Regions from separate parts of the Neobacillus sp. NPDC093182 genome, predicted to be linked through region 2. Evidence: riboswitches for the same ligand, from Rfam matches in the RefSeq annotation. Region 2 holds a riboswitch; the other holds the start of a gene.
What was found. Region 2 has a riboswitch for cobalamin ahead of ACIQAA_RS27755 (energy-coupling factor ABC transporter permease). Riboswitches for the same ligand answer to the same signal wherever they lie in the genome.
Positions count from the first base shown of each region.

Region 1: another riboswitch for cobalamin. It lies ahead of metE (5-methyltetrahydropteroyltriglutamate--homocysteine S-methyltransferase); the one in region 2 lies ahead of ACIQAA_RS27755 (energy-coupling factor ABC transporter permease).

Region 1 is NZ_JBIVOI010000017.1:9,950-15,559, reverse strand. Features, by position in the region: gene ACIQAA_RS25580 (Fur-regulated basic protein FbpA) at 1-14, shown strand, start outside; gene ssuE (NADPH-dependent FMN reductase) at 63-617, shown strand; gene metE (5-methyltetrahydropteroyltriglutamate--homocysteine S-methyltransferase) at 674-2,968, opposite strand; cobalamin riboswitch at 3,145-3,325, opposite strand; cobalamin riboswitch at 3,473-3,650, shown strand; gene ACIQAA_RS25565 (ribonucleoside-diphosphate reductase subunit alpha) at 3,787-5,610, shown strand, end outside.
Region 2 is NZ_JBIVOI010000020.1:82,834-88,443, forward strand. Features, by position in the region: gene ACIQAA_RS27740 (energy-coupling factor ABC transporter ATP-binding protein) at 1-328, opposite strand, end outside; gene cbiQ (cobalt ECF transporter T component CbiQ) at 356-1,138, opposite strand; gene ACIQAA_RS27750 (energy-coupling factor ABC transporter substrate-binding protein) at 1,157-1,438, opposite strand; gene ACIQAA_RS27755 (energy-coupling factor ABC transporter permease) at 1,440-2,108, opposite strand; cobalamin riboswitch at 2,358-2,551, opposite strand; gene ACIQAA_RS27760 (M20/M25/M40 family metallo-hydrolase) at 2,924-3,598, opposite strand; gene ACIQAA_RS27765 (hydrolase) at 3,850-4,197, opposite strand; gene ACIQAA_RS27770 (DUF4367 domain-containing protein) at 4,747-5,151, opposite strand.

The DNA.
Region 1 (5,610 bases), on a different contig from region 2:
AGTTAAATCAATAAACGAATGATTTTGATAATAAAAATCCATCGAGAAAGGAAGTACGAATAATGAGTAAAGTGACCATTATATCTGGCAGTCCTTCAGAGTATACGCGATTAAATGGGGTTTTACATGGTGTTATAAATCATTTAAATGGGGTTGCAATATCTCCAGAAATCATTCATGTCCGCGAACTTCCATCAGAAGATTTAATTAAAGCGAAGTTTGATAGTGAAGAAATAATAAAGCAAAATAAGAAAGTTGAGCACTCAAATCTGGTCGTGATTCTGACTCCGGTTTTCAAAGCATCCTTTTCAGGAGTTTTAAAAACTTACTTGGATCTTCTTCCGCAAAATGGTCTTGAAGGTAAAACCATTTTACCGATTGCTATTGGAGGAACTTTTGGTCACTTATTAATGATTGATTATGCTCTTAAACCTGTTCTTACAGCTCTGGGAGCAACCCATATTTTAAAAGGAGTATTTATTTTAGATAATCAAATAAAAAAATTAGGCAATAATCGCTATGAATTAGATTCAGAAGCGAGAACTCGGTTGGTTTCTTCATTTAATGGTATAGAAAAATTGTTACTAGGGAAAAGTGTATCTCGTTCGGTTCTGTAAAGGACGCGATCAATTAAGGCGCCTAAAATGGCGCCTCAAAATGTTTATCTTTACACTTAGGAAACAGTTTGTTCTTGCTGTTGGCGGAGTTTTCGTGCAGCTGTGACCATATTTTTTAATGACGCAATGGTTTCATCTTCATGACGTGTTTTTAAACCACAATCTGGATTCACCCAAAACTGTTCTTTTGAAATAATCTCTAAGCTTTCGTTTAATATAGTGTCGATTTCTTCTACACTTGGCACACGGGGGCTGTGTATATCATAAACACCTAAACCGATACCAAGTTCATATGGATTTTGTTTTAGTGATTGAATTAGTTCCCCGTGACTTCTAGACGTTTCGATTGAAATGACATCTGCGTCAAGGGCACGAATTGGCTCTATGAAGTTATTAAACTCACAATAGCACATATGGGTATGAATTTGAGTTTCATTTCTCACACTAGAAGTCGCGAGCTTGAATGCATTCACAGCCCATGATAAATAGTCATTCCAGTCTTCTTTCCTTAGTGGCAAGCCTTCACGTAAAGCTGGTTCATCCACCTGAATTATGGCAATGCCTGCATTTTCTAATGCTTGAATTTCTTCCTTCAACGCTAAGGCAATTTGGTTGGCAACGTGTTCACGAGAAAGATCATCACGAACAAATGACCAATTTAATATTGTGACAGGTCCTGTTAACATCCCTTTCACATACTTCGACGTTAATCGCTGTGCTTCTGCAACTTCCTTCACGGTCATTGGAGATGTCCACTCGACGTCACCATAAATAATCGGCGGTTTCACACAACGTGACCCATATGATACCACCCAGGCTTTTTCTGTAAAAGCAAAACCTTTGAGCTTTTCACCAAAGTACTCTACCATATCGGTTCGCTCAAATTCACCATGCACGAAAACATCAAGGCCAATTTCTTCCTGAATTTGAATCCAGCGTGCGGTTTCACTTTTCAAAAACTCAGCATATTTCAAGTCGGTAATTTCTTTTTTACGCCATGCAGTACGCGTTCTTTTTACTTGATCGGATTGAGGGAAGCTTCCAATCGTTGTGGTTGGAAAATCCGGTAATTGTAAAGCTTCTTTTTGTAAAGATTGACGTTCTTTAAAGGGCATTGGACGTGTAAAATGCTCTGGCTTGACTTGTAATAAAAGCTCCTTCACACGTGGATTTTTCCTTCCCTCATGCTGCTCTAAGGCTTGAATTGCCACTATACTTTGTGACACACTTTTACTTCCAGACCAGTTCTCGTCTGAAACGAAGGATGTTATATGCGTTAACTCGATGATTTTCTCATCGGCAAAGGATAATGCGTTTAGTAATGTCTTGTCCAGAGTCTTTTCAGATTTAGTTGTGACAGGTACATGCTGTAAACTGCAAGAAGATTGAACCCACGCTTCATTTACGCCGCTTAAGGATAAAATAGCTTTGGTCATCATTGCTTTTTCAGCCAAACTTGCCCGCCAAATATCACGCCCATTTATGATACCAATCCCTAATATTTTATCTTGTGGGAAACCGTATTTACGGAGTGAAGCCATATTCTGATCAGCACCATGAATAAAATCAAGCCCAACTCCAGCGACAGGTAATTGTATGAGGTCTTCATACGCTGATAGTCCTTCAAAATAGGTTTGTAACATCAGTTTCGCTGCAGGTACTTCTTCTGCTAATTGTTTATAAATTTGTTGAACTAGTTTGATATCTTCAGGTGCTAGTGAAAGGACTAATGCTGGTTCTTCCACTTGTATCCACTGTGCTCCTGCATCTACAAGTTGTTGGAGTACTTGAACATAAAGAGGTAAGAGTCTTAAAATAAATGATGCTTTTGATATCGAATCGTAGCCTTTAGATAATTGTACAAAAGTATAGGGACCTATAATGGTTGGTTTTGTAATTAGACCTAGTTCAAACTTCGCTTCTAAAAAATAATCTAAAATGTAGTTTTGAGTTAATTTTAGTGGCTTGCCTTCATACTCAGGTACAATGTAGTGGTAGTTTGTATTAAACCATTTTGTCATTTCAGAAGCCACAACATCGTTTGCTCCACGTGCCATTGCGTAATAAGTTGTAAGATTTACCTTTTCACCAGTCCAATTATAACGGGCTGGAATTAAACCGAACATGGTCGCAAGGTCCAGCATACGGTCATAAAAGGTAAAATCTCCAACCGTAAGTATGTCTAATCCTAAGGATTGCTGATGCTTCAAATGATTTAAACGAATGGTCTTCATCTCAAAGATAAACGCTTCCTCTGATTTTTCACCCTTCCAAAAAGATTCCACACAACGTTTCCACTCTCGATTACCACCAATGTAGGGGTACCCAATGGCTGTACTAGCTAATTTCATTTACGATTCCTCCTTTTCATTTACATATATCCAAATACAAAAAAGCCATCTCCAGGAACCGGAAATGGCTATACAATCAAGTTAAAGGTATGTTTAAAAATCTTGCATAAACAATACAACTCATAACTCGTTTGTCGTACAAATGAATGTCACCACCTATTTCCACGTAGGTATCTGGTGTGTACTACAAATTGGCAGGTCTCCTGGCTCATCATCAATGTTCATCACACCTTCCCATCAAAAGACAGTGGTATTTGTGATTCACTCCGAATTACAGTTGCGGGACAGCGACGGATTTGCACCGTTCTTCCCTATTAAGCCAAGCCTCAGCTTGGCACCAATTCTTACACGATATGTAATTGCCAATTAATATAACATATAAAAAATCGTTCGTACACAATTTTCTGAGAATTATTTTTGTTATTGTCAAAGTGAAAATAGTATATTATAGTTGAACATATACAATATTTAGTAGTGAGCAATAAATCAAAACACTAAATATAGAAAATAACCAATATAAATGGTGTCTATATAGACTTAATAGGGAATCTGGTGAGAATCCAGAACTGTACCCGCAACTGTAAGTGCTGACGAAATAATCATATCCACTGTCTACGGACGGGAAGGGATTAGAGTAGGGAGAAGCACAAGTCAGGAGACCTGCCATTTCTATTACGTATTATCTTCTTCGGGAGCTGGGAAGATATAACGAGGGTATACCTACTATTACAGTGAATGAGCCTGTATGATAGATTAATCCACGTTATCAAACCCATCTTCATAGATGGGTTTTTTGTCGTTTCACTCACGAAGTCATTATGAAAAGAAATGAGGAATTTGGTATGGCAGTAAACAGTGTTTATTCAGACAAGGATTCGGTTTTGGCGGCAGTGAAAAAAGCTTCTGAAAAATATAATCTGAACACAAATGAATTAGTTGAAAAGATCGCTAATCTTGAAGACTCTTCCATATATGAACAATCCCTTTTTTATGCATTAAATCAAATTTCAATGAGCGATCCAAACTGGACCTTTCTAGCAGCAAATCTTTATTTACAGGAACTTTATCAAAATGCGTCAAGCAGCAGGGGATACGAGCCGGAAGAAAAATACGGAGGTTTTTACACGCTGATTGCTGAATTAACAAAAATAGGAATCTATTCCGAGGATCTATTACATGACTATTCAAAAGAAGAGATTGATACACTAGGCGCAGTAATTACATCAGAACGGGACAATTTGTTTAATTATATAGGGCTGTTCTTACTAGCAGATCGTTATTTGGCGAAAGATTACGAAGGAAAACTATACGAGTTACCTCAAGAACGGTTTATGGTCATCGCCATGACATTAATGAGAAAAGAACAAAAAGGAAACAGGTTAAACCTTGTAAAAGAAGCATATTGGGCACTTAGCAACTTGTATATGACCGTTGCAACACCAACTCTATCAAATGCCGGAAAAAGCTTTGGGCAGCTCTCTTCCTGTTTTATTGATACAGTGGACGATTCTTTAGATGGAATTTATTTGAACAATTGGGATTTTGCTAGATTAAGTAAAGACGGTGGCGGGCTAGGTGTTTACCTAGGCAAGGTACGTGCCTTAGGTTCAGATATCAAGAAATTTAAAGGTAATTCCTCTGGGGTGGTTCCATGGATTCGGCTTATTAATGATACGGCTGTGAGTGTCGACCAATTGGGCCAAAGGCAGGGAGCAATCGCCGTTTATTTAGATGTATTTCATAAAGATATTATGAATGGCTTTTTAGACTTAAAGACAAATAACGGTGACGAAAGACGAAAGGCTCATGATATTTTTACGGGTGTTTCCATACCTGACTTGTTTATGAAGAAATTAGAAGAAGTAGATGAAAACGGTCGAAGTGTTGGAGAATGGCACACCTTTTGTCCTCATCAAGTAAAACAAATAATGGGGTGGAAGGACCAAGACGGGAATCCCCTGGGCTTGGAAGATTTTTATGACGAGTGTGATGTAAAGTTTTTTACAGAAAAGTATGAAGAAGCAGTAAAACATCCTTTTCTTCCTCGAAAAACTTATCGGGCGATGGATATAATGGCAAGGATTATGATTTCTCAATTAGAAACCGGTACGCCATATATGTTTTATCGGGATGAAGTCAATCGTCAAAATCCAAACAAACATGCAAGAGGATATGGATGTGCGTCGATTTTTTGCAGTAATTTGTGTACAGAGATCACGCAAAATATGTCTGCCACCACGATTGTTAAAGAATATAAGGATGAAGAAGGAAATATTGTCATTGTTCGTAAACCTGGGGACTTTGTTGTCTGCAATCTATCATCTATTAATCTGCCGAAAGCTGTAAAAGGGAATGTACTAGAAAGATTGGTTTCAATCCAAATGAGAATGCTAGACAATGTAATTGATCTTAATACCATTTCAGTGGGACAAGCGGAAGTCACTAATAAGCAATACCGTCCTGTAGGCTTAGGTACGTTTGGCTGGCATCACCTCCTTGCGTTAGAAGGCATCTTTTGGGAGTCTGATGAAGCAGTTGAATATGCAGATCGTTTATATGAGGATATTGCTTACCTTACCATTCGTTCTTCTATGGAATTAGCAAAGGAAAAAGGCAGTTATCCAAAATTTGAAGGTTCAGAA
Region 2 (5,610 bases):
TTTTTGGACCGAACTTAATATCTTCATAGACAGTAGATGAAAAAAGTTGGGTTTCAGAGTTTTGGAACACAATACCGACTTGCTGCCTTAATTGCTGAATCTCTTTCCGTTTATAGGTCAACTTCTTTCCATTGTATAAAATGCTGCCACTTGTTGGCTTTAATATTCCGTTCATAAGAAGAAATAGTGTCGATTTCCCAGCGCCATTGTTCCCTAATAAGGCTATTTTCTTCCCTTTTTCAATGGAAAGATTTATCTGATTCAATGCCATTGTTCCATCAGCATATTGATAAGAAACATGTTCAAACGTTAATATTTGTTCACTCACTCTACATACTTCCTTTTCATTGTTCTTTCATGATTTTGTCATAGTTTCTATCAAGAAAAGTGTTACAAACGAAATAAAAATAATGACAAAATGCCCTCGCTTATAGCCCAATGATAAATCCACATCATACAAATGTTCATCTCCACCTCGACTATCAATTGTGATTTGAAGCTCTTTTGCTGCGTGCATCGATTTTATGAAAAGGCTGACAATAAGCTGTGCTACGCTGGAAAACCAGCTTCTATAATTTTGATAGCCAAGCCTGCTAGATTGTGCAATATAAATTTCATTCATCTTTTCCAATAAAACAAAGATAAATCGATACGTAATCCCGATTAATTCTACAAAAACGGTGGGTAGTTTTACTTTTTTTAATATCCACATTAATTGATTAAGAGGAGTTGATAAAACAAGAAAATATAAACAGCTCACACTTGCTAATATAGTTGTAGCTAGTTCGTATGATTGTTGGATACTATTTGAGCTAATATAGATTTGCCATGAACCTATTTTAGCCATCCAAAGCACCTCAAGATCTTCTTGATAATTAGGTGCAATGGAAAATAGTATGGCAACCAAGCTTGTCATTAAGAATATAAAAGGGACGAAAAGAAGTTTCAAATATGCAATAAACGGGATTTTCGCCTTGAATAGCACCAAAATACTCATGACAGTAAAGGTAAAACAAGCCACCGAAATATTTTTTGAAAGAATTGTAAAAAAGAGAAAGATCAGCGCAAGGATGACCTTCTCAACGGGATGAACATCTTTTAATCCGCTGATATAAGCATAATCATCAATTTTTATCATAGTTTTCACTTCATTCTGCTATTGTTTGGATGAAGAATACTTTTTTCTAGCTTTTCCATATCCAATTACATAGCCGATGATGATGGCTCCGAGAGCCGCTTGTAACGAGAATAGTAAACTTTCAATCTCTCCACTTGGTGGTTCCCATATGGCATTAAACCAAGGCTCATAGTCAGGTGCTACTTCGGTAATCACTTCCTCCGCTTGCCCATCTGCCCCACCAAATTCAGCATTTTTTAAAAAAATCAAAGGAATAATTGCTAATAGAATCACGAATAAAAATAATACTCCATTTCTCATGTTACCTTGCCTCCTTCAGTGTAGGTAATTGATTTAATTCTGTCATATTATATTTTTGGAGTAAGTTCATCACAATAACCGTAAGTAAGCCTTCACTAATCGCTAAAGGTACTTGTGTAAAAGCAAAGATACTAGCAAACTTTACAAATGAAGCCACGAATCCACCTATCTCAGCAGGGAAAGCTAAAGCTAATTGAACCGATGTCACTAAATATGTCCCCAAATCCCCTAACATTGCAGCTAAAAAGACTGAAACGGCGACGGATACATTCATTTTTCTTCCACACTTGTATATTCCGTAAGAAAGGAAAGGTCCAACGACAGCCATTGAAAATGCATTCGCGCCTAAAGTAGTAATTCCACCATGTGCTAACAATAGTGATTGAAATAAAAGGACTATTGTTCCTAAAACACTCATCGCCGTTGGACCAAATAAAATTGACCCCAATCCTACACCCGTTGGATGGGAACAACTACCTGTCACTGAAGGAATTTTCAACGCAGATAATACGAATGCAAATGCACCAGACAGACCTAGGATTGATTTCAATTCAGGATTTTCTTTTAATTTCTTCGTAATCGATCGTATTCCAACGGCAACAAATGGAATGGTGATCCCCCACCAAAAAACAGCCCAACCCAATGGTAGAAATCCTTCCATAATATGCATCGCATAGGCTGGACGATAAGAATTCGTCCAAAAATAGCTTGCTAAACCTAACAGTACAACAAATGAAAACCATAATGATCTTTTTTTCACTTTAAACTTACCTCCATCGTTAAAATAGTGACCAAACTAAAAAGAGCATTTAAACCTGGTGGGTTTAAATGCTCACAAAAAACACTGGTATGTTCTGCTTTATTAATAAAAAAGCATACTTCCGTCTCCGTAAACACATCCCTATATCCCGTAGGTCACGTCGTACTTTCTAAACAGGCAGGTCTCCTGACTTACCATCGATGCTCCTTGCGTCTTCCCACTTTAAAATAAAGCAGTGACATTGTGCAAGTCGCTCCGGATTACAGTGGCGGGTACCGTGTCGGACTTTCACCGAACTTCCCTATTAAGCTATACATTCTTACATGCATAACACCTGTTTAAAATATGTATATGATTTTCTTTATATTACATTAACAGACTCTTGCTGTCTACCATATTTTCTTGTTACCAAATTTACAAAAAGAAGCCGCTCATCAATTTGAGCAGCTTGTTAAATAAACTATGAAGTGACCAATAAATCAATGTGACCAAAGCGTGACCAAAGAAGAAATTTTGACTTGTTTGCCCACTAATTTTCTCCTTTTCTAACTTCATTAAAAATCCTCAATAACCCTTATATTTCAAGGTTGGCGGGACTGTGTGGGAATAGAACCCACCAGACGCACATAAAAAACGTGCCGGTACCGTCCAAAATTTGGAAGGATCCTGGCACTTTTATCGGCAAAAAAGAGGGGTGCTATGCGATCCCTCCTTTACCTATCTATTCAGATCAATTCCAAAAACGAACAGATCGTTAAGATCCCTTTATCAAAATTTTCTAAGTTAAAATGTTCATTTGGAGCATGGAGATTTTCATCTGGCAGCCCGAATCCCATTAAGACAACTGGAGTATTTAAGGTATGGTTGAAATCCGATACAATCGGAATGGAGCCTCCTTCTCTTTTATAAACAGGTGCTTTTCCATAAACCTGTTCATAAGCTTCAGCCGCTTTTTGAATCATCGGATCATCGATTGGGGTTAAGAAGGGATTACCTGTAACATGAAGTGTTACTTTTACCGTGCATCCTTTTGGTGCTTGTTCTTCCAAATGCTTTTTGATTAAGCCCTGGATTTTTTCTGGATTTTGATTATTGACTAGACGGCAAGTGATTTTGGCGTGTGCCTCGTTAGGAATGACGGTTTTTGTACCTTCCCCCTGAAATCCGCCCCATATGCCGTTTAATTCTAATGTTGGCCGGGAACTGATTTTCTCAGGATAAGGATAATTTGTTTCCCCTCCCGTTAATTCCGTTAAGCCTAACTGTTTTTTTAGCTTTTCTTCATTAAAGCCCAGTGCTTTAATTTGTTCCTTCTCAAATTCTGTCAATTCTAGAACATTATCGTAGAACTGATCAATATTTACCTTTCCGTTTGCATCATGAAGAGTAGAATTAGACAATCAACTCTGAAAAAGGATGAGAGTTTCTTGAACGTATTAAAGTGACTGGTACCACAAGATTGTATCAAGGAAATTAAGACCGTTTGCTGGACTAAGCTTTTTCCTTATAATTCTTTAATATTCAATTAAAGCTTTATTATTCAAAAAAACGCAGCCAATTTCCCAAGGTATGGGACTGACTGCGTTTACTTCTTTTTGTAAGTAAATCACCATTTAGCCATTTAATATCATTCCGAGAGGTTCTAGTAAGATTAAAAGCTTTTGTGCTGAATAGTTGCACTATCTTCATTTAGAATTCCCATTTTTCTAATATGAGCTCGGGTTTTCTCATCACCTAAGTCATAAAGCATCGTATAGGTCCATAATATTCGCTGGTCATATTCCCTATTTTGAGGCTGATGATGATATCCAAGATAAGGAATATGTGATCGAAAATAACTTTCCCAATCTGTTTCATCCATTCGATTAAAAAGTCGTTCAAGGAAATTTACTTGAGATTCTGTCGCTTCAATTTTAAAATCCCACTCTCCCTCGTAAGGTCCTCTGAATATTTCATTAGATTGAATATTGATATAGTAACTTTGTTTTTGTCCATCCATTCGATCATCTCCTATCTTTATGGATGTTTACCACAACTTTCAATGTTTTAAACATTTTCATACCTTCAAGTAATACCTCAATGGTTATCAACCATCGATATTGGATGGTTCTTTTTTGTATGTTAAACCACAGTGGAGACTGCACTTTTTCCTGCTTGAAATTCCAAGCAGTCAGGGCTTCACCTCAATTTTCGCCAATATAACCTTTGCTGCTTCTACAAGGAGTACGGCCGTTCCTTTTCTTCACCAAACTCGCCTGGAGCTGTCAATCTCCTTAAAGCTTTCTCCGACCTCAAGTAGCGGTAAGTATGATCACTGTGATCACCATTACACCATTGGGAATATGCAAGAAATGAATAAAGCCTTGCATATTTTCGGCTTATTAATAATTTTTGATATTCAACCAAACAACTATTTGTTTAAGTGTATTTTTTTACAAAATCATTACAGGAATATTGTGCATTAAAGAAAAAGCGATTGCTTTTAACTCACAATCGCCATCATCCCTTTAATACGAGGGTGATATACCCCCTTTATTGGAAAAGCCCATTACTTTTCAATCATAGACAGCAATACTTTTTCCATTTCTTCTTTTGTCAATACTTCTGCAAACATAACAATTTTGTAACCTTTTTCTGGAACAGTAACCCGCATACCACCCCTGAAACTAGCACTCTCATCATTAGAGGAAACATAATCAAACTGAACTCCATTTAAAGAATAGGTTTCGGATTTTTCAAAAGGACCAGCCTCTTGCATTTCCTCCATAATATCTTTTTGATTTATTTTCTGCTGGTTTGTCCAAAACACAAACTCCCCATCACTATAATTTAATGAAACTACTGGTTCCTTAGCTTCATTTTCGATAGAGTAGTTTTCGTCAACTTGTATATATCCTTCAGGTATATATGTTGGTTTTGTAATGGTAAAGCTAAATTTTGCGTACTGCTGCACTTCCTTTAGAGCAAATTTATCTGTGTATGATTGCTGTAATTCTCCAAGTTGGTTTAATCTCTTTGCTTCTCCGGAATTAGGCTCTCTACTTTCTTTTCGTACCTCACTCCATATTTCGGTTTCTTCATTAATTAATTGAACATAATTGTTGAACTCTTCTTCTGTTAAATTCTCTTTAGCAATTGCTAAAAAACTACATTTGGCTTAAATTTTTTTAACTTTTTTCAAAATAAAAAAACCGTCTTAAAAAGAAACGGTCTAAGGGGATTATCGAGTCTTTCAATTATATCCTAAGTTTTTGGTAACCCAATGCCAAGAGTGTTGGTAATTAGGAAATTGTCACCCCTTGCATTAAAATATGCATAACCTTTGATTTATGATTTATTATCTTCTCTGTTGTAATTAAATACCTTATAACACTAAACTGCCCTTTAGTAAAAAACACTGGTTAATCAAGCT